Regions from separate parts of the Pseudoclavibacter sp. CFCC 14310 genome, predicted to be linked through region 3. Evidence: riboswitches for the same ligand, from Rfam matches in the RefSeq annotation. Region 3 holds a riboswitch; each other region holds the start of a gene.
The links. Region 3 has a riboswitch for thiamine pyrophosphate ahead of thiD (bifunctional hydroxymethylpyrimidine kinase/phosphomethylpyrimidine kinase). Riboswitches for the same ligand answer to the same signal wherever they lie in the genome.
Positions count from the first base shown of each region.

Region 1 (5,651 bases), on a different contig from region 3:
GCCGCTCTCGGCGGGCGCATTCCGAAGAGGGCGGACGCACTGGCGTCGTCTCCTGTCGAAGGCCGGCCCGACCTGTGAGTGGCGTCGATCACATCGCATCGTTCGTCGAGAGGCTCCAGTCTCTCGACGAGCTGCCCGGGCTCACCGACGACGAGCGACGCAGGTACTCCCGCCAGCTCATTCTGCCCGGGGCAGGCGAGGCAGCGCAGCGTCGGCTGAAGGCCGCCCGTGTGCTGGTCATCGGCGCAGGCGGTCTCGGATCGCCGGTGCTGGAGTATCTGGCAGCGGCCGGCGTGGGCACGATCGGTGTCGTCGACGACGACCGGGTCGACGAGTCGAATCTGCAGCGGCAGGTCATTCACGGCGTCGACCGCATCGGCGAGCTCAAAGTGACCTCGGCGGCGCAGACGGTGGCGCGCATCAATCCGCTGGTGAACCTCGAGGCTCATGCCGTGCGGCTTGATCGAGACAATGCGCTGCGCCTGTTCGCCGAGTACGACCTCGTCGTCGACGGTGCCGACAACTTCGCCACCCGCTACCTTGTGGCAGACGCGGCAGAGATCACCGGACGACCGGTGGTCTGGGGATCGATTCTGCGCTATGAGGGACAGGTCAGCGTCTTCGGCATCGACGCGGGCTACCGCGACCTCTTTCCTGAGCCGCCAGAGCCCGGCGAGGTGCCCTCCTGCGCCGAAGGGGGAGTCTTCGGTGTGCTGCCGGGCATGATCGGAACGGTGATGGCCGGTGAGGCGATCAAGCTCATCACCGGCATCGGCGAGCCTCTGGTCAACCGTGTGCAGGTGCTGGACGCGGCAGCGGGCCGATGGCGCGAGCTGCGACTGACGGCCGACCCCGACCGGGCCAGGGTGCACGATCTCGAGGCCGACTACGTCGAGCTCTGCGGCACGCCGGGCACGGCACAGGGAACCAGTGTGACGGCTCTCGATCTGCAGTCGCTGCTGCAGCGACGAGCCGCCGGCGAGATCGACTTCGATCTCATCGATGTGCGAGAACCGGACGAGTTCGACCTCGTGCACATTCCGGGCGCGCGGCTGCTGCCGTTGGCCCGGCTGCAGCACGAGATCCGTGCCCGGGCCTTCGACGTCCCGGCCGGACGCGAGGTCATTCTGGTCTGTAAGACGGGTGCGCGCTCGACGCAGGCGCTCGAAATGCTGCGTGACTCCGGACGCACCAACGTGCGACAGGTGGTGGGCGGCACGATGGGCTGGGTGCAGACGGTCGATCCCTCGCTGCCGCGCTACTGAACCATCGCTGCGACTGGCTCGGCGTCGAGCCTCAGCGCAGGTCGACGAAGTGATCGACCGGGCCGTGACCCTGCCCGACGTGCAGAGCGTCGGCGCTGCGCAGCGCCCGGGTGAGCCAGGCCTTGACGGTGATCAGCGCGGTGGGCCAGTCGTCGCCTGCGGCGAGGCGAGTCGCCATGGCCGAAGAGAGCGTGCATCCGGTTCCGTGCGTGCAGTCGGTGTCGACGCGCGGAGCGTCGGCTTCGAAGAGCCCGTCGGGCACGGGCGACCCCTCAGGGTCAGACCGGGCGTCGACAAGCGCGTCGTGCACGCGATCGCCGACCAAATGCCCGCCTTTGACGAGCACTACGGTATCGCAGCGTGCGCTGACGAGTCGGGCCTGAGCCACGGCATCCGCCCACGTCTGTGCCTCAGACGCGTCGGCGAGCACCGCGAGCTCTGGAACGTTGGGGGTGATCAGATCGGCACTGCGGCAGAGATCTCGCACGGCCGCCTCGGCCTCTTCGGCGAGCAGGCGGTCGCCGCTGGTGGCCACCATCACCGGGTCGAGCACCACGATCGGCGGCCGCACCTCGTCAAGCCAGGCCTTCACCGTCGTGACGGTGTCGGCGTCGGCGAGCATGCCGATCTTCACGCCGTCGATCTCCACGTCGTCAGACACCGCCTCCAGCTGCTCGCGCAGAAAAGAGACCGGCGGCAGGTGCACCGAGCGCACGCCCCGGGTGTTCTGCGCCACGAGCGCGGTGACGACCGCCATGGCGTAGCCGCCCATCGCCGAGATCGATTTCAGATCGGCCTGCACCCCGGCTCCGCCGGTGGGGTCGGTGCCTGCGATGCTGAGGATGCGCGGCACGCGGATGCTCTTCGGGCGTGATGCGGCATGGTTGACGGTCATTTGGACGATCCCTTCGCTCGTGCTGACGAGAGCAGGTTCGACGGGTCTCTTCTCAGCCCTCGTTCGGGGCACCCCGTGTCACACGCCCAGAGTATACGCCTGCGACCCCGGAGGGTCAGTCTCAGCGAGCGTCGGCGCCGACCCGCGTCTGCACCTCGTGCAGCACCTCGAGCAGGGCCTCGACCGGCTGCGCACCGGAGGCGCCGAAGCGATCGTTGAACAGGAAGAACGGCACTGATGAGATGCCGAGCTCGGCGGCGCGTCGTTCGTCGGCCTGCACCTCGCCCGTATGCGAATGCGTGGTCAGCTCGCGACTGATCGATGCGACATCGAGGCCCTGCTCACCGGCGATCTCCTCGAGCGTCTCGAGACGACCGATGTGGCGACCCTCGCTGAAGTGGGCGTGAAACAGTGCCAGTGCGACTTCGCGTTCCCGGTGGTCGAGACGGGCCGCGTGCAGCAGCTCGTGGGCGAGACCGGTGTTCGACTGCTGCAGCACGTCGAAGTGGAAGTCGAGCCCGGCGTCGGCGGCGGCCACGGTCACTCGGTCGAGCTCGGTTTGGGCCTGAGACACCGTGATGCCCTTGATGTCGGCGAGGTGCTGCGCCGCGCTGCGGGCGTCTGCGTCATCTGCATCGGGGTTGAGTTCATAGCTGCGCAGACCGAGCAGCACACGGTTCTCAGGCCGCTCTTCGCTGAAGCGCTGCACCGCTGCGAGCAGATTGCTCAGCCCGATGTAGCTCCATGGGCAGGCGAGGTCGATCCAGGTCTCGACGCGGAGCGCAGGCGCTCCGTCTGACGACGACTGCTGAGCGGGCGCGGGGGAGTCTGGCATGTTCGGTCTCTCATCCATCTGAAAAGGGTGACTCCATGCTAGCGAGAGCTGCGTGCGCGCTCACGACGACCGGCCGGGCGGTGCGACCCCAGACGAGCCGGCGGGTGTCAGACCCGACCGCGACCGGAGAGCTCCGGAGGCAGGAACTTCGGCGTGAAGTGCCACAGCAGCCAGGCTCCGACGACGCCCAGACCGGCCATGACCGCGGCAGAGGCCGCGATTCCGGCGGCGGCGGCGAGGCCGGAGAGAATCAGCGGCGAACTCGCGCTGCCCGCGTCTGCGACCAGACGCCAGGCTCCCAGAAACGCCGCTGGGTGATGCTCCGGCGCCAGATCCGCGCCCATGGTCATGATGATGCCGGATCCGAGGCCGTTGGCCAGAGACATCAGGCTCGCCGTGACGAGCAGCCCCCACGGCCCGTGCACCGGCAGCAGCGCGAGGTGTGTCACCGCCAGACCGAGCAGCGTCGGCAGCACGACCCAGAGCCGCCCGAAGCGATCCATGAGCTGGCCCGACACGTAGAAGAGCGCGAGGTCGAGGGCACCCGCGATGCCCATGATCAGCGCGATGGTCTCGGTGTCTGCGCCGATGTGCGTGCCCCAGAGCGGCAGAATGACCTGGCGGCTGGATCGCAGCAGCTGCACTGCGGCGATTCCCAGCCCCATGGTCGCGAGCACGCGTCGCGAGCTGACGAGGGTCTGCCACAGCGATGGGGCGGATGCCGTGGTGTCGGAGGCGTGGGCATCGTGCGGCTGCTCTGTGGCCGGCACCTCAGACGTGGATGCCCCGGTGGGAAGGCCAGCTCGCAGCAGTGCCTCGGGGTCGGGCATCAGCACCAGCAGCACGGCGACCACGACGCTGAGCGCGATGCTGGCCACGAAAGCCGACGTGCTGCCGAACCATGCGATCAGCGGGGCGACGATCATAGGGCCGAGAAACAGTCCGCCTCTGACGGTGCCGCCGAGCACTGACATGGCACGGGCTCGATGTGAGACCGGCACGAGCTCGGTGAGCAGGGCGTGTCTGGCGAGGTTGAACGCGGCAGCGGCCATGCCGACCAGCAGCGTGCCGACCAGCAGCACGGTCACAGACGATCCCACTGCGGCAACCGCGGCGCCGGCTGCGCCGAGGGTAGCCGCCACGATCATCGTGCGCTGCTCGCCGAGACGAGCGACCATCCAGCTGCTGGGCAGATCGCCGATCACCTGACCGATCATCAGCATGCCGGCGATGAGCCCCGCGAGGGCGGTGTCGGCTCCGAGCTCGACCGCTCTGGCCGGCAGCACAGGCACCAGGCAGGCCTCAGCGGTCGCGAAGAGCAGAGCTGGAAGAAAGATCGGCACGGCATACCGACGCAGCTGATTCATCCGGCCAGTGTAGACCCGAGGAGGCTGTCGGCTCTCGGTGCGCTGAATCTCGCGTTGCTCGGGGGTCGGGGGTCAGGGGTCGGGTTCGGGATCGGTGTCGGTGTCGGTGTCGGCCGGTCAGGGTAGAGTCAGCGCGACTGAATGAGACGAGCGAGGGCAGAAGGCACCATGGTGACGCAGCGCGGCGCACACGACGAACTGCTGCAGGTCGACGACCTGGTCTGTGTGCTTCGTCGTCGCCCCGTGCGGCGCGTGAGCCTCAGAGTGGGGCGCGTGGGCGGTGCACCACAGAGTGCTCTCGGCGCGCTGAGCTCTGTGGTGCTGACGGCTCCGGCAGGCATGCGCGAGTTCGAGCTGCGGCGTTTCGTGCGCACCAATCGCAGCTGGATCGATCGCTGTCTGGCCGAAGAGCGGCGGCGAGACATCGCGGTTCCGCAGCTCGACTGGTCTGAAGAGCAGATCGCATGGGCGAAGGCCCGACTGGCGGAGCTCGTGCCTGCTCTGATCGCATCGTGGACCCGGCGTCTCGATCTGCCGCGGCCGACGTGGACGCCGCGTCTCATGCGCACGCGCTGGGGAAGCTGCACGCCTGCAACCCGACGCATTCGCTTCAGCCTCGAACTGGCTCGCTACGATGACGCCTTTGTCGAGTACGTCGTGGTGCACGAACTCGTGCATCTGCGAGTGCACAACCACGGTGCCGAGTTCCAGGCCATGATGAGTGCCGCGCTGCCGGCGTGGCGTCGTCTGCGGGCCGCGCTCGGGCATCCGCGCGCTGACATGCTCGCACCCGGTGGCCGCGAGTGCAGGGCGCAGGAACCCGCCTGACCGCGCGTTCGCAGGCACGGCGCGACAGATGAGGCCTACTCTGAGTCGTCTGTCGGATGCACCGGGTGGTCGAGTTTGGCATGACGACCGTCTGCCGACGAGCGCCCGGTCAGCCGCCGCATCGCCCACGGCCAGAGATACTCTCTGGCCCATTGGACGTCGGCCGAGGTGACGTGCCAGCGACCGACAGGCGGCCCGGCCACATGCTCGGGGCTGAGATCGTGTTCGACACCGAGCGTCTCGAGCACGCGAATGGCCATCAGATGGTGGCCGAGGGGCGAAAGATGCAGACGATCCGGCGCCCAGCGGCTGGGGTCATGGAGTGCGCGCAGCCCCCATTGGTCCACGACCAGCGCACCCCGGCGTGCGGCGCTGGCGCGCATGTTCTCGTTGTAGATGGCGACCTTGCCGCGAATCAGAGCGAAGGCGGGCATGGTGCGCAGATCGGGGCCGGTGAAGAT
Region 1 covers NZ_WBKC01000002.1:134,243-139,893, forward strand. Annotated here, with positions in the region: gene F8O06_RS04345 (thiazole synthase) at 1-78, shown strand, start outside; gene moeB (molybdopterin-synthase adenylyltransferase MoeB) at 75-1,265, shown strand; gene thiD (bifunctional hydroxymethylpyrimidine kinase/phosphomethylpyrimidine kinase) at 1,297-2,160, opposite strand; TPP riboswitch at 2,151-2,246, opposite strand; gene F8O06_RS04360 (DsbA family protein) at 2,282-2,995, opposite strand; gene F8O06_RS04365 (MFS transporter) at 3,103-4,362, opposite strand; gene F8O06_RS04370 (M48 family metallopeptidase) at 4,504-5,190, shown strand; gene F8O06_RS04375 (SGNH/GDSL hydrolase family protein) at 5,226-5,651, opposite strand, start outside.
Region 1: linked by a shared signal. The riboswitch ahead of thiD (bifunctional hydroxymethylpyrimidine kinase/phosphomethylpyrimidine kinase) and the one ahead of thiD (bifunctional hydroxymethylpyrimidine kinase/phosphomethylpyrimidine kinase) in region 3 are both predicted to bind thiamine pyrophosphate.

Region 2 (5,651 bases), on a different contig from region 3:
CTGGTCGTCTCGTCCAGCAGTCGATGCTCGATGCGTCTCTTGGCGATGCTGAGGGTGTGACGCATCAGCTTGGTCGCGAGTTCGTCTCGGGTGGCCTTGGTGGTCATCTCGACGACGCCGATGAGCTGACCGCTGATCGGGTGGCGCAGCGGCAGGCCGACACAGGCGTACTGCTGGAAGGCGTCGTTGAAGTGTTCGGCGCCGATGACGGCCGTGGGCCTGCCCGTCGCGAGCGTCGTGCCGATGCCGTTCGTGCCGACCGACGCCTCGGCGAAAGAGTAGCCGGGCAGCATGTTGATCTCGCTGAGCGAGTCGCGGCCGGAGATGTCGCAGAACGCGGCCGACACGATGTTGCCGGTGGTGTCGGCGACGACGACGCCGGCGCTGACCTCGCTGAGGTCGCCGGCGAGGGTCTGCAGCGCTTCGGTCGAGTGCCGGGCCAATGGTGTCTGAGCCACGCTGCTGATCGGCGTGAGCTGCTGCAGGTCGTGCGCCGAGACATCGGCCTCGCGGCAGCGGCGCCAGGAGTCGGCGATCTCAGGGCGCAGCAGCGCGTCGTCGACGGCGCCGGAGGTGATCAGCCGCTCGCGGGCCCGGACGGCCCCAGAGAGGCCTTTGGGCATGAGAGGCGACGGAACTGACACGGGTGCAGTCTATGCGATGAATCTGTCAGCGAGCGAGGAAGTCTGCGGTCGCCTGGCACGCTGTCGGCGAACGCAGGATTCCGCTGTGCGTGACCCCCGGGAGCAGGCGGATGCGGGCGTTCGGCAGGTTTGCGGCCGCCAGCCGGGCAGCCTGCTCGCGTTCGGCATCCGCACAGCCGGCCAGAAGCAGCGTCGGCATGCGCATCGTGGAGAGCACGTGGGTCGGCACGCCGCGATCTCCGTCGGCCGCGGTCATGTAGGCGGCGAGGGCGAGCGGGTCGTTCATCCGCATGGCCAGAACGGTCGAAGCCGAGAGTGGGCGGCCGAGATGCTGCTCCCAGCGCTCGATGAACAGCTCCATAGACCCCTGTCGCAGCGTCTCGACGATGCCGGGAAAGAAGACCCGATCGAATGCGCCGGGGGAGTTCTGCGGCGATCCCGCCACGCTCACCATCGTCGAGACTCGTGCGGGGTGGTCTGCAGCGAGTGAGAACATGATGCGACCGCCGAGAGAATAGCCCACGACTGCCGCCTGGGGAATCTGAGCGGCGTCGAGCACATCGCAGACGTCTGTGACGAAGTGGTGCATGTCGTAGGCCGTCGCGTCGTGCGGTCTGCCGCTGCGGCCGTGACCGCGGAGATCCATGGTGAGCACGTCGCGGGCCGGCAGAACCGGGTCGATCCAGCCCATGCCGCGCCAAACGGACTGCGACAGCGCGGTGCCGTGCAGCATGATGACTGGAGCCAGGTCGGTCGCTGCCGTCGCGCTGAAACGGCGGCAGCGCAGTTCGACGCCGTCGAGCGATGAGTGCACGGTGAACGACTGCATGTGTGGAGAGTACCTCATGCGCTCGATCGGCCTTCGGCGGGTCGATATATCATCTCGTGGTTCCGAGGTGAGCCGCTCGTGCTCGGCTTAGACTGCAGGCATGAGCACGAACCGAGAGAAGGATCCCGGGCGAAGGGCCCGGAAGGAAGCTGGGCTCGATGCTGATCTCGAACAGATCTGGCAGGATGAGTCCCCGATGACTGCACAGAGCACCGACTTCGCCGACCAAGTCGACGGAGAGCTCGGCACGCGTCGTCGCGCTGGATCGAAGCACAACGATTCGGCTGCCGTCTCTGAGAGCTGACCTGAACTCTCACACCGGTGGTGGTGTCTCACAGCGTGGATGCCGCCACCGGTTCTCTGCGCCCGGCGCCGCTCAGTCGCGTTTGGCGATGGGGGCGTAGCGTGCCCCGGTGACGCTGCAGAGGTCGTCTGGCGTCAGCTCGACGTCAAGCCCACGCTGACCGCCGGAGACCACCATGGTCTCGATGGAGCGGGCGCCCTCGTCGACGAAGATGGGCAGGCGACTCTTCTGCCCGAGCGGACTGATGCCGCCGACCACATAGCCGGTGCGGCGCTGCGCCAGCTGAGGATCGGCCATGTGGCACCGCTTGACTCCCAGCGCGTGCGCCATGGCCTTGAGATCGAGTCGCGCATCCAGGCTCACGACGCCCACGGCGAGATCCTGACTGCGCGATGCAGCACCGTCGATCTCGACGACCAGCGTCTTGAAGATGCGGTCGGCCGGCAGGTCGAGCTTGTCGACGGCTTCGTCACCGAAGTGTCGGTCATCGGGGTCATGCTCGAAGCCGTGCAGCTGATAGGCCACCCCGGCACGGTCGAGGGCACGGGTCGCCGGCGTGGCCGACCCGTGCCCTCTGTGCGCTGCCATCTGTGTCGATCTCTTTCGCGTGTTTCAGCCGGCGATCGACGCCTGGTAGATGCTCTCGATGGCGGCGTCGAGCGTCTGGTTGAACTCGTCGTCGCTCTGCTGCGCCGTGAGACCCTCGGTGAGGGCGCGGCTGAAGCTGGCGATGACTCCCGGATTCTTGGCCAGCAGCGCGTTGGCCTCGTCTCGGCTGTAGCCACCTGAGAGGGCGACGACGCGCACGACGCGGTCGTGGTCGACGAGAGCGGAGTAGAAGCCGGCCTCGGTGGGCAGTGAGAGCTTGAGGGTCACGTTGCGCCCCTCGGGCAGCGCATCGAGGTGCTGCAGAATCTGATCGCGCAGAATCGACTCGGAATCGGCCTTGTCTGCTGCAGTGATGTCGACCTCGGGCTCGATGATCGGCACGAGCCCGGCGTCGAGCACCTGATCGGCCAGCTCGAACTGCTGGTCGACGACGGCGATGATGCCCGACTCGTTGGCCTGTTTGATCAGCGAGCGCTCTTTCGTGCCGAAGACCTCGTTCGCGTTCGCCTTGTCGAGCTGCTGCTGCAGCGTCGGGATCGGCTTGAGCACCTGCACGCCGTCTTTGAGCTCGGCGAGCCCTTTGTCGATCTTCAGGAACGGCACGATGCCCAGCTCGTTCCAGAGATACTTCGCGCTCGGGGCCTCGTTGATCTCACGGTCGACCGTCTGCTCGAAGAGAATCGCGCCGAGCACACGCTCGCTGGTGAAAGCAGGGCTGGTGATGATGCGAGTGCGCAGCTCGTGAATGAGGTCGAACATCTCGGTCTCATTGCGGTACTGCGATTCGTCCACTCCGTAGAGACGCAGCGCCTTGGGCGTGCTGCCTCCGGACTGATCGAGCGCGGCCAGGAAGCCGGCACCGGTCGAGAACCGCTCGTACTGTGCATCGAACACTGATGACATGGTCACCGCTTTCTTTGTTTGGTCAGCAGGGTGCCGTCGTGCGACACGACGAACATTATCTCACGCTGTGGCGAGCTCGGGCAGCGCTGAGCGCAGCTCGCGAGCGGCGGCCTCGGGGTCGTCGGCCTGGGTGATCGCACGTACGACCACGATGCGGTTCGCCCCGGCGTCGAGCACCTGCTCCAGGGTCTCGGCGTTGACGCCGCCGATGGCGAACCACGGCTTGGCATCGCCACGGCTCTGCGTATGCACCTGTCGTACGGCGTCGAGGGTGACCGGGGCCCGACCCGGTTTCGTGGGAGTGCGCCAGACCGGCCCGATGCAGTAATAGTCAGGATCGCCCAGACGCGCCTGCTCGGCCTGCACTCGGGAATGCGTCGACAGGCCGACGAGCGTGCCCTCCGGCAGCAGCGAACGAGCGTCGGCGACGCTGAGGTCGCGCTGCCCGACGTGCAGGATGTCGGCGCCGGTCAGCGTGGCGACGTCGGCTCGGTCGTTGGCGGCGAAGAGTCGCCCATGTCGGCGCGCCGCAGCCGCGAGCAGCTCGAAGTACTCCAGCTCATCACCAGCGTCGAGATGCTTGTCGCGCAGCTGAATGATGTCGACGCCTCCGCGGTAGGCGGCGTCCACGAACTCGTCGAAGTCTCCGGTGCCCAGTCTGGCGTCGGTGCACAGATACAGCTGCGCCTGCTGCAGCATGCTCAGTCGCCATTCTCGGGTGCGAGGTGTGGCGTGCGGGTCGGTGGAGCGGTCAGCGTGCTGAGACTTGACGATCATGCGTCCAGTGTACGAACCGGGCGGTACAATTGCCCCACATGAGCACGGGAGCCGAGAACTCGGCTGAGAGTGCGCGCGATTCACCAGGCCGAAACAGGCCGGTGATCGTGTGCAGACCGTCGACCTGATCCGGATCATACCGGCGTAGGAAGCGAGCAGAATGAACAAGCATGTCATCGTCATCGGTGCCGGCGTCGTCGGCCTGGCGACCGCGTGGCGACTGCATCAGCGCGGTCACGCGGTGACGATCGTCGATCCGGCGCCCGCTTCGGGCGCGAGTCATGCGGCGGCCGGGATGCTCGCCGCCGTGAGCGAGTACGCCTTCGAAGAAGAGAGTCTGCTCGCGCTCTCCGTGCCGGCCGCGCGTCTCTACCCGCAGATCGTCGCCGAGCTGGACCAGGCGACGGTGGTCGGCACCGGCTACCGGTCGACGCCGACCATCGTCGCCACCGCCGACGCCGCCGATCGCGAGCTGCTGCGAAGCCTGCGCGCCCAGCAGCTCGAACTCGGGCTCGACGTGCAGGATCTCACCTCACGAGAGGCCCGTGCGCTTGAGCCGCTGCTCGGCCCGGGCATCAGCGGGGCGTTCCTGGCCCGCGACGACCACCAGATCACCCCGAGACGCCTCGCCGGGGCCTATATATCGGCCCTCGAAGTGTGCGACGACGTGCATGTGGTGCCGGAACGCGCCGTGGAGCTTCTCTGGCGAGACGAGCGGGTGATCGGCGTTCGCCTCGAACCGAGCGAACGTCGAGAAGGACCAGTCACCCATCGCTTCGACGAACAGCCCGCGTGGCCGTCGAGCGAGGTCGTGGCCGACGTGCCGCCGGCGAGCCCGACCCCGAGCGTGTCGGCGCAACAGGTCATCGAGGCAGACGAAGTCGTGGTGGCCAACGGTTTGGAGAGCCCGAGGCTCGGCGGCCTGCCGCGAGGTCTGGTCTGGCCGATCCGCCCGGTGCACGGCGACGTGCTGCGTCTGCGCACTCCGGAGCAGCTGCGCCCGCTCACCACCCACACGATCCGCGGCCTCGTCCACGGCCGCAGCGTCTACATCGTGCCGCGCGAAGACGGAACGGTCGTGATCGGGGCGACCGAACGCGAAGACGCTCGAGACGCCGTGCTCGCAGGCAGCGTGCTGCAGCTGCTTCGCGACGCCCACGAGCTGCTGCCGGCGGTCGACGACCTCGAACTCATCGAGGCCACTGCTCGTGCCCGCCCCGGCACACCGGACAACGCGCCTCTGCTCGGCCGAGTCGCCGACGGGCTGCTCGCCAACACCGGCACCCACCGCCATGGCATCCTGCTCAGCGCTCAGAACGCCGTCGTGATCTCCGATCTCGTCGACGGCACCGCCGCAGCATCCGACTGGCAGGCGTTCGACCCCTGGCGCTTCTCGTCAGACGATCGATCCGAGACCACCACAGGAGCATCCGCATGACACAGATCATTCTGAACGGCGAGGCCGTCGAGACCGAGGCCGACTCGGTGCTCGCCCTCGTGGCCGAACGAACCGGCACCCCGCTCGCCGCCGACGGCCGACCCGCCGACGGCTCGCGGCTCGGCGTCGCGGTGGCCGTAGACGAGA
Region 2 covers NZ_WBKC01000002.1:127,797-133,447, forward strand. Annotated here, with positions in the region: gene F8O06_RS04310 (sigma-54-dependent Fis family transcriptional regulator) at 1-644, opposite strand, end outside; gene F8O06_RS04315 (alpha/beta fold hydrolase) at 670-1,473, opposite strand; gene ybaK (Cys-tRNA(Pro) deacylase) at 1,850-2,365, opposite strand; gene F8O06_RS04325 (fructose bisphosphate aldolase) at 2,390-3,289, opposite strand; gene thiE (thiamine phosphate synthase) at 3,350-3,988, opposite strand; TPP riboswitch at 4,101-4,234, shown strand; gene F8O06_RS04335 (FAD-dependent oxidoreductase) at 4,227-5,504, shown strand; gene thiS (sulfur carrier protein ThiS) at 5,501-5,651, shown strand, end outside.
Region 2: linked by a shared signal. The riboswitch ahead of F8O06_RS04335 (FAD-dependent oxidoreductase) and the one ahead of thiD (bifunctional hydroxymethylpyrimidine kinase/phosphomethylpyrimidine kinase) in region 3 are both predicted to bind thiamine pyrophosphate.

Region 3 (5,651 bases):
GAGACAATGCGCTGCGCCTGTTCGCCGAGTACGACCTCGTCGTCGACGGTGCCGACAACTTCGCCACCCGCTACCTTGTGGCAGACGCGGCAGAGATCACCGGACGACCGGTGGTCTGGGGATCGATTCTGCGCTATGAGGGACAGGTCAGCGTCTTCGGCATCGACGCGGGCTACCGCGACCTCTTTCCTGAGCCGCCAGAGCCCGGCGAGGTGCCCTCCTGCGCCGAAGGGGGAGTCTTCGGTGTGCTGCCGGGCATGATCGGAACGGTGATGGCCGGTGAGGCGATCAAGCTCATCACCGGCATCGGCGAGCCTCTGGTCAACCGTGTGCAGGTGCTGGACGCGGCAGCGGGCCGATGGCGCGAGCTGCGACTGACGGCCGACCCCGACCGGGCCAGGGTGCACGATCTCGAGGCCGACTACGTCGAGCTCTGCGGCACGCCGGGCACGGCACAGGGAACCAGTGTGACGGCTCTCGATCTGCAGTCGCTGCTGCAGCGACGAGCCGCCGGCGAGATCGACTTCGATCTCATCGATGTGCGAGAACCGGACGAGTTCGACCTCGTGCACATTCCGGGCGCGCGGCTGCTGCCGTTGGCCCGGCTGCAGCACGAGATCCGTGCCCGGGCCTTCGACGTCCCGGCCGGACGCGAGGTCATTCTGGTCTGTAAGACGGGTGCGCGCTCGACGCAGGCGCTCGAAATGCTGCGTGACTCCGGACGCACCAACGTGCGACAGGTGGTGGGCGGCACGATGGGCTGGGTGCAGACGGTCGATCCCTCGCTGCCGCGCTACTGAACCATCGCTGCGACTGGCTCGGCGTCGAGCCTCAGCGCAGGTCGACGAAGTGATCGACCGGGCCGTGACCCTGCCCGACGTGCAGAGCGTCGGCGCTGCGCAGCGCCCGGGTGAGCCAGGCCTTGACGGTGATCAGCGCGGTGGGCCAGTCGTCGCCTGCGGCGAGGCGAGTCGCCATGGCCGAAGAGAGCGTGCATCCGGTTCCGTGCGTGCAGTCGGTGTCGACGCGCGGAGCGTCGGCTTCGAAGAGCCCGTCGGGCACGGGCGACCCCTCAGGGTCAGACCGGGCGTCGACAAGCGCGTCGTGCACGCGATCGCCGACCAAATGCCCGCCTTTGACGAGCACTACGGTATCGCAGCGTGCGCTGACGAGTCGGGCCTGAGCCACGGCATCCGCCCACGTCTGTGCCTCAGACGCGTCGGCGAGCACCGCGAGCTCTGGAACGTTGGGGGTGATCAGATCGGCACTGCGGCAGAGATCTCGCACGGCCGCCTCGGCCTCTTCGGCGAGCAGGCGGTCGCCGCTGGTGGCCACCATCACCGGGTCGAGCACCACGATCGGCGGCCGCACCTCGTCAAGCCAGGCCTTCACCGTCGTGACGGTGTCGGCGTCGGCGAGCATGCCGATCTTCACGCCGTCGATCTCCACGTCGTCAGACACCGCCTCCAGCTGCTCGCGCAGAAAAGAGACCGGCGGCAGGTGCACCGAGCGCACGCCCCGGGTGTTCTGCGCCACGAGCGCGGTGACGACCGCCATGGCGTAGCCGCCCATCGCCGAGATCGATTTCAGATCGGCCTGCACCCCGGCTCCGCCGGTGGGGTCGGTGCCTGCGATGCTGAGGATGCGCGGCACGCGGATGCTCTTCGGGCGTGATGCGGCATGGTTGACGGTCATTTGGACGATCCCTTCGCTCGTGCTGACGAGAGCAGGTTCGACGGGTCTCTTCTCAGCCCTCGTTCGGGGCACCCCGTGTCACACGCCCAGAGTATACGCCTGCGACCCCGGAGGGTCAGTCTCAGCGAGCGTCGGCGCCGACCCGCGTCTGCACCTCGTGCAGCACCTCGAGCAGGGCCTCGACCGGCTGCGCACCGGAGGCGCCGAAGCGATCGTTGAACAGGAAGAACGGCACTGATGAGATGCCGAGCTCGGCGGCGCGTCGTTCGTCGGCCTGCACCTCGCCCGTATGCGAATGCGTGGTCAGCTCGCGACTGATCGATGCGACATCGAGGCCCTGCTCACCGGCGATCTCCTCGAGCGTCTCGAGACGACCGATGTGGCGACCCTCGCTGAAGTGGGCGTGAAACAGTGCCAGTGCGACTTCGCGTTCCCGGTGGTCGAGACGGGCCGCGTGCAGCAGCTCGTGGGCGAGACCGGTGTTCGACTGCTGCAGCACGTCGAAGTGGAAGTCGAGCCCGGCGTCGGCGGCGGCCACGGTCACTCGGTCGAGCTCGGTTTGGGCCTGAGACACCGTGATGCCCTTGATGTCGGCGAGGTGCTGCGCCGCGCTGCGGGCGTCTGCGTCATCTGCATCGGGGTTGAGTTCATAGCTGCGCAGACCGAGCAGCACACGGTTCTCAGGCCGCTCTTCGCTGAAGCGCTGCACCGCTGCGAGCAGATTGCTCAGCCCGATGTAGCTCCATGGGCAGGCGAGGTCGATCCAGGTCTCGACGCGGAGCGCAGGCGCTCCGTCTGACGACGACTGCTGAGCGGGCGCGGGGGAGTCTGGCATGTTCGGTCTCTCATCCATCTGAAAAGGGTGACTCCATGCTAGCGAGAGCTGCGTGCGCGCTCACGACGACCGGCCGGGCGGTGCGACCCCAGACGAGCCGGCGGGTGTCAGACCCGACCGCGACCGGAGAGCTCCGGAGGCAGGAACTTCGGCGTGAAGTGCCACAGCAGCCAGGCTCCGACGACGCCCAGACCGGCCATGACCGCGGCAGAGGCCGCGATTCCGGCGGCGGCGGCGAGGCCGGAGAGAATCAGCGGCGAACTCGCGCTGCCCGCGTCTGCGACCAGACGCCAGGCTCCCAGAAACGCCGCTGGGTGATGCTCCGGCGCCAGATCCGCGCCCATGGTCATGATGATGCCGGATCCGAGGCCGTTGGCCAGAGACATCAGGCTCGCCGTGACGAGCAGCCCCCACGGCCCGTGCACCGGCAGCAGCGCGAGGTGTGTCACCGCCAGACCGAGCAGCGTCGGCAGCACGACCCAGAGCCGCCCGAAGCGATCCATGAGCTGGCCCGACACGTAGAAGAGCGCGAGGTCGAGGGCACCCGCGATGCCCATGATCAGCGCGATGGTCTCGGTGTCTGCGCCGATGTGCGTGCCCCAGAGCGGCAGAATGACCTGGCGGCTGGATCGCAGCAGCTGCACTGCGGCGATTCCCAGCCCCATGGTCGCGAGCACGCGTCGCGAGCTGACGAGGGTCTGCCACAGCGATGGGGCGGATGCCGTGGTGTCGGAGGCGTGGGCATCGTGCGGCTGCTCTGTGGCCGGCACCTCAGACGTGGATGCCCCGGTGGGAAGGCCAGCTCGCAGCAGTGCCTCGGGGTCGGGCATCAGCACCAGCAGCACGGCGACCACGACGCTGAGCGCGATGCTGGCCACGAAAGCCGACGTGCTGCCGAACCATGCGATCAGCGGGGCGACGATCATAGGGCCGAGAAACAGTCCGCCTCTGACGGTGCCGCCGAGCACTGACATGGCACGGGCTCGATGTGAGACCGGCACGAGCTCGGTGAGCAGGGCGTGTCTGGCGAGGTTGAACGCGGCAGCGGCCATGCCGACCAGCAGCGTGCCGACCAGCAGCACGGTCACAGACGATCCCACTGCGGCAACCGCGGCGCCGGCTGCGCCGAGGGTAGCCGCCACGATCATCGTGCGCTGCTCGCCGAGACGAGCGACCATCCAGCTGCTGGGCAGATCGCCGATCACCTGACCGATCATCAGCATGCCGGCGATGAGCCCCGCGAGGGCGGTGTCGGCTCCGAGCTCGACCGCTCTGGCCGGCAGCACAGGCACCAGGCAGGCCTCAGCGGTCGCGAAGAGCAGAGCTGGAAGAAAGATCGGCACGGCATACCGACGCAGCTGATTCATCCGGCCAGTGTAGACCCGAGGAGGCTGTCGGCTCTCGGTGCGCTGAATCTCGCGTTGCTCGGGGGTCGGGGGTCAGGGGTCGGGTTCGGGATCGGTGTCGGTGTCGGTGTCGGCCGGTCAGGGTAGAGTCAGCGCGACTGAATGAGACGAGCGAGGGCAGAAGGCACCATGGTGACGCAGCGCGGCGCACACGACGAACTGCTGCAGGTCGACGACCTGGTCTGTGTGCTTCGTCGTCGCCCCGTGCGGCGCGTGAGCCTCAGAGTGGGGCGCGTGGGCGGTGCACCACAGAGTGCTCTCGGCGCGCTGAGCTCTGTGGTGCTGACGGCTCCGGCAGGCATGCGCGAGTTCGAGCTGCGGCGTTTCGTGCGCACCAATCGCAGCTGGATCGATCGCTGTCTGGCCGAAGAGCGGCGGCGAGACATCGCGGTTCCGCAGCTCGACTGGTCTGAAGAGCAGATCGCATGGGCGAAGGCCCGACTGGCGGAGCTCGTGCCTGCTCTGATCGCATCGTGGACCCGGCGTCTCGATCTGCCGCGGCCGACGTGGACGCCGCGTCTCATGCGCACGCGCTGGGGAAGCTGCACGCCTGCAACCCGACGCATTCGCTTCAGCCTCGAACTGGCTCGCTACGATGACGCCTTTGTCGAGTACGTCGTGGTGCACGAACTCGTGCATCTGCGAGTGCACAACCACGGTGCCGAGTTCCAGGCCATGATGAGTGCCGCGCTGCCGGCGTGGCGTCGTCTGCGGGCCGCGCTCGGGCATCCGCGCGCTGACATGCTCGCACCCGGTGGCCGCGAGTGCAGGGCGCAGGAACCCGCCTGACCGCGCGTTCGCAGGCACGGCGCGACAGATGAGGCCTACTCTGAGTCGTCTGTCGGATGCACCGGGTGGTCGAGTTTGGCATGACGACCGTCTGCCGACGAGCGCCCGGTCAGCCGCCGCATCGCCCACGGCCAGAGATACTCTCTGGCCCATTGGACGTCGGCCGAGGTGACGTGCCAGCGACCGACAGGCGGCCCGGCCACATGCTCGGGGCTGAGATCGTGTTCGACACCGAGCGTCTCGAGCACGCGAATGGCCATCAGATGGTGGCCGAGGGGCGAAAGATGCAGACGATCCGGCGCCCAGCGGCTGGGGTCATGGAGTGCGCGCAGCCCCCATTGGTCCACGACCAGCGCACCCCGGCGTGCGGCGCTGGCGCGCATGTTCTCGTTGTAGATGGCGACCTTGCCGCGAATCAGAGCGAAGGCGGGCATGGTGCGCAGATCGGGGCCGGTGAAGATCAGCACGGTCGCACCGGTGGCGGTCAGCCGTGCCAGAGAGCGATCGAAGATGGCGGCCACACGGTCGGGGTCGCTGCCAGGGCGCAGAATGTCGTTGCCTCCGGCGCAGAACGTGATGAGATCCGGCCGCATCGCGATGGCCCGGTCGACCTGCTCGCGAACGATCGGCTGAATGAGCTTGCCGCGCACGGCGAGGTTGGCGTATTCGAACGTGGGAGACTGCCTGGCCAGAACTTCGGCTGCTCGGTCGGCCCAGCCTCGTACGCCGCCCGGAGCCTGCGGGTCTTCGTCTCCGACGCCTTCGGTGAAACTGTCGCCGATGGCGACGAAACGCTGAAAACGCATGGTGGCGGGCGTTGAGAGCTCACTCATGCAGACTCCTTTCGTTGTTGGCCGCAGGCGCCGGTGCCGGTGACCGCCACTCGTCGGTGCGGCGGCGCATGGCATCCTCTCGAATGCGAGCGC
Region 3 covers NZ_WBKC01000003.1:140,872-146,522, reverse strand. Annotated here, with positions in the region: gene moeB (molybdopterin-synthase adenylyltransferase MoeB) at 1-800, shown strand, start outside; gene thiD (bifunctional hydroxymethylpyrimidine kinase/phosphomethylpyrimidine kinase) at 832-1,695, opposite strand; TPP riboswitch at 1,686-1,781, opposite strand; gene F8O06_RS08080 (DsbA family protein) at 1,817-2,530, opposite strand; gene F8O06_RS08075 (MFS transporter) at 2,638-3,897, opposite strand; gene F8O06_RS08070 (M48 family metallopeptidase) at 4,039-4,725, shown strand; gene F8O06_RS08065 (SGNH/GDSL hydrolase family protein) at 4,761-5,558, opposite strand; gene F8O06_RS08060 (DedA family protein) at 5,551-5,651, opposite strand, start outside.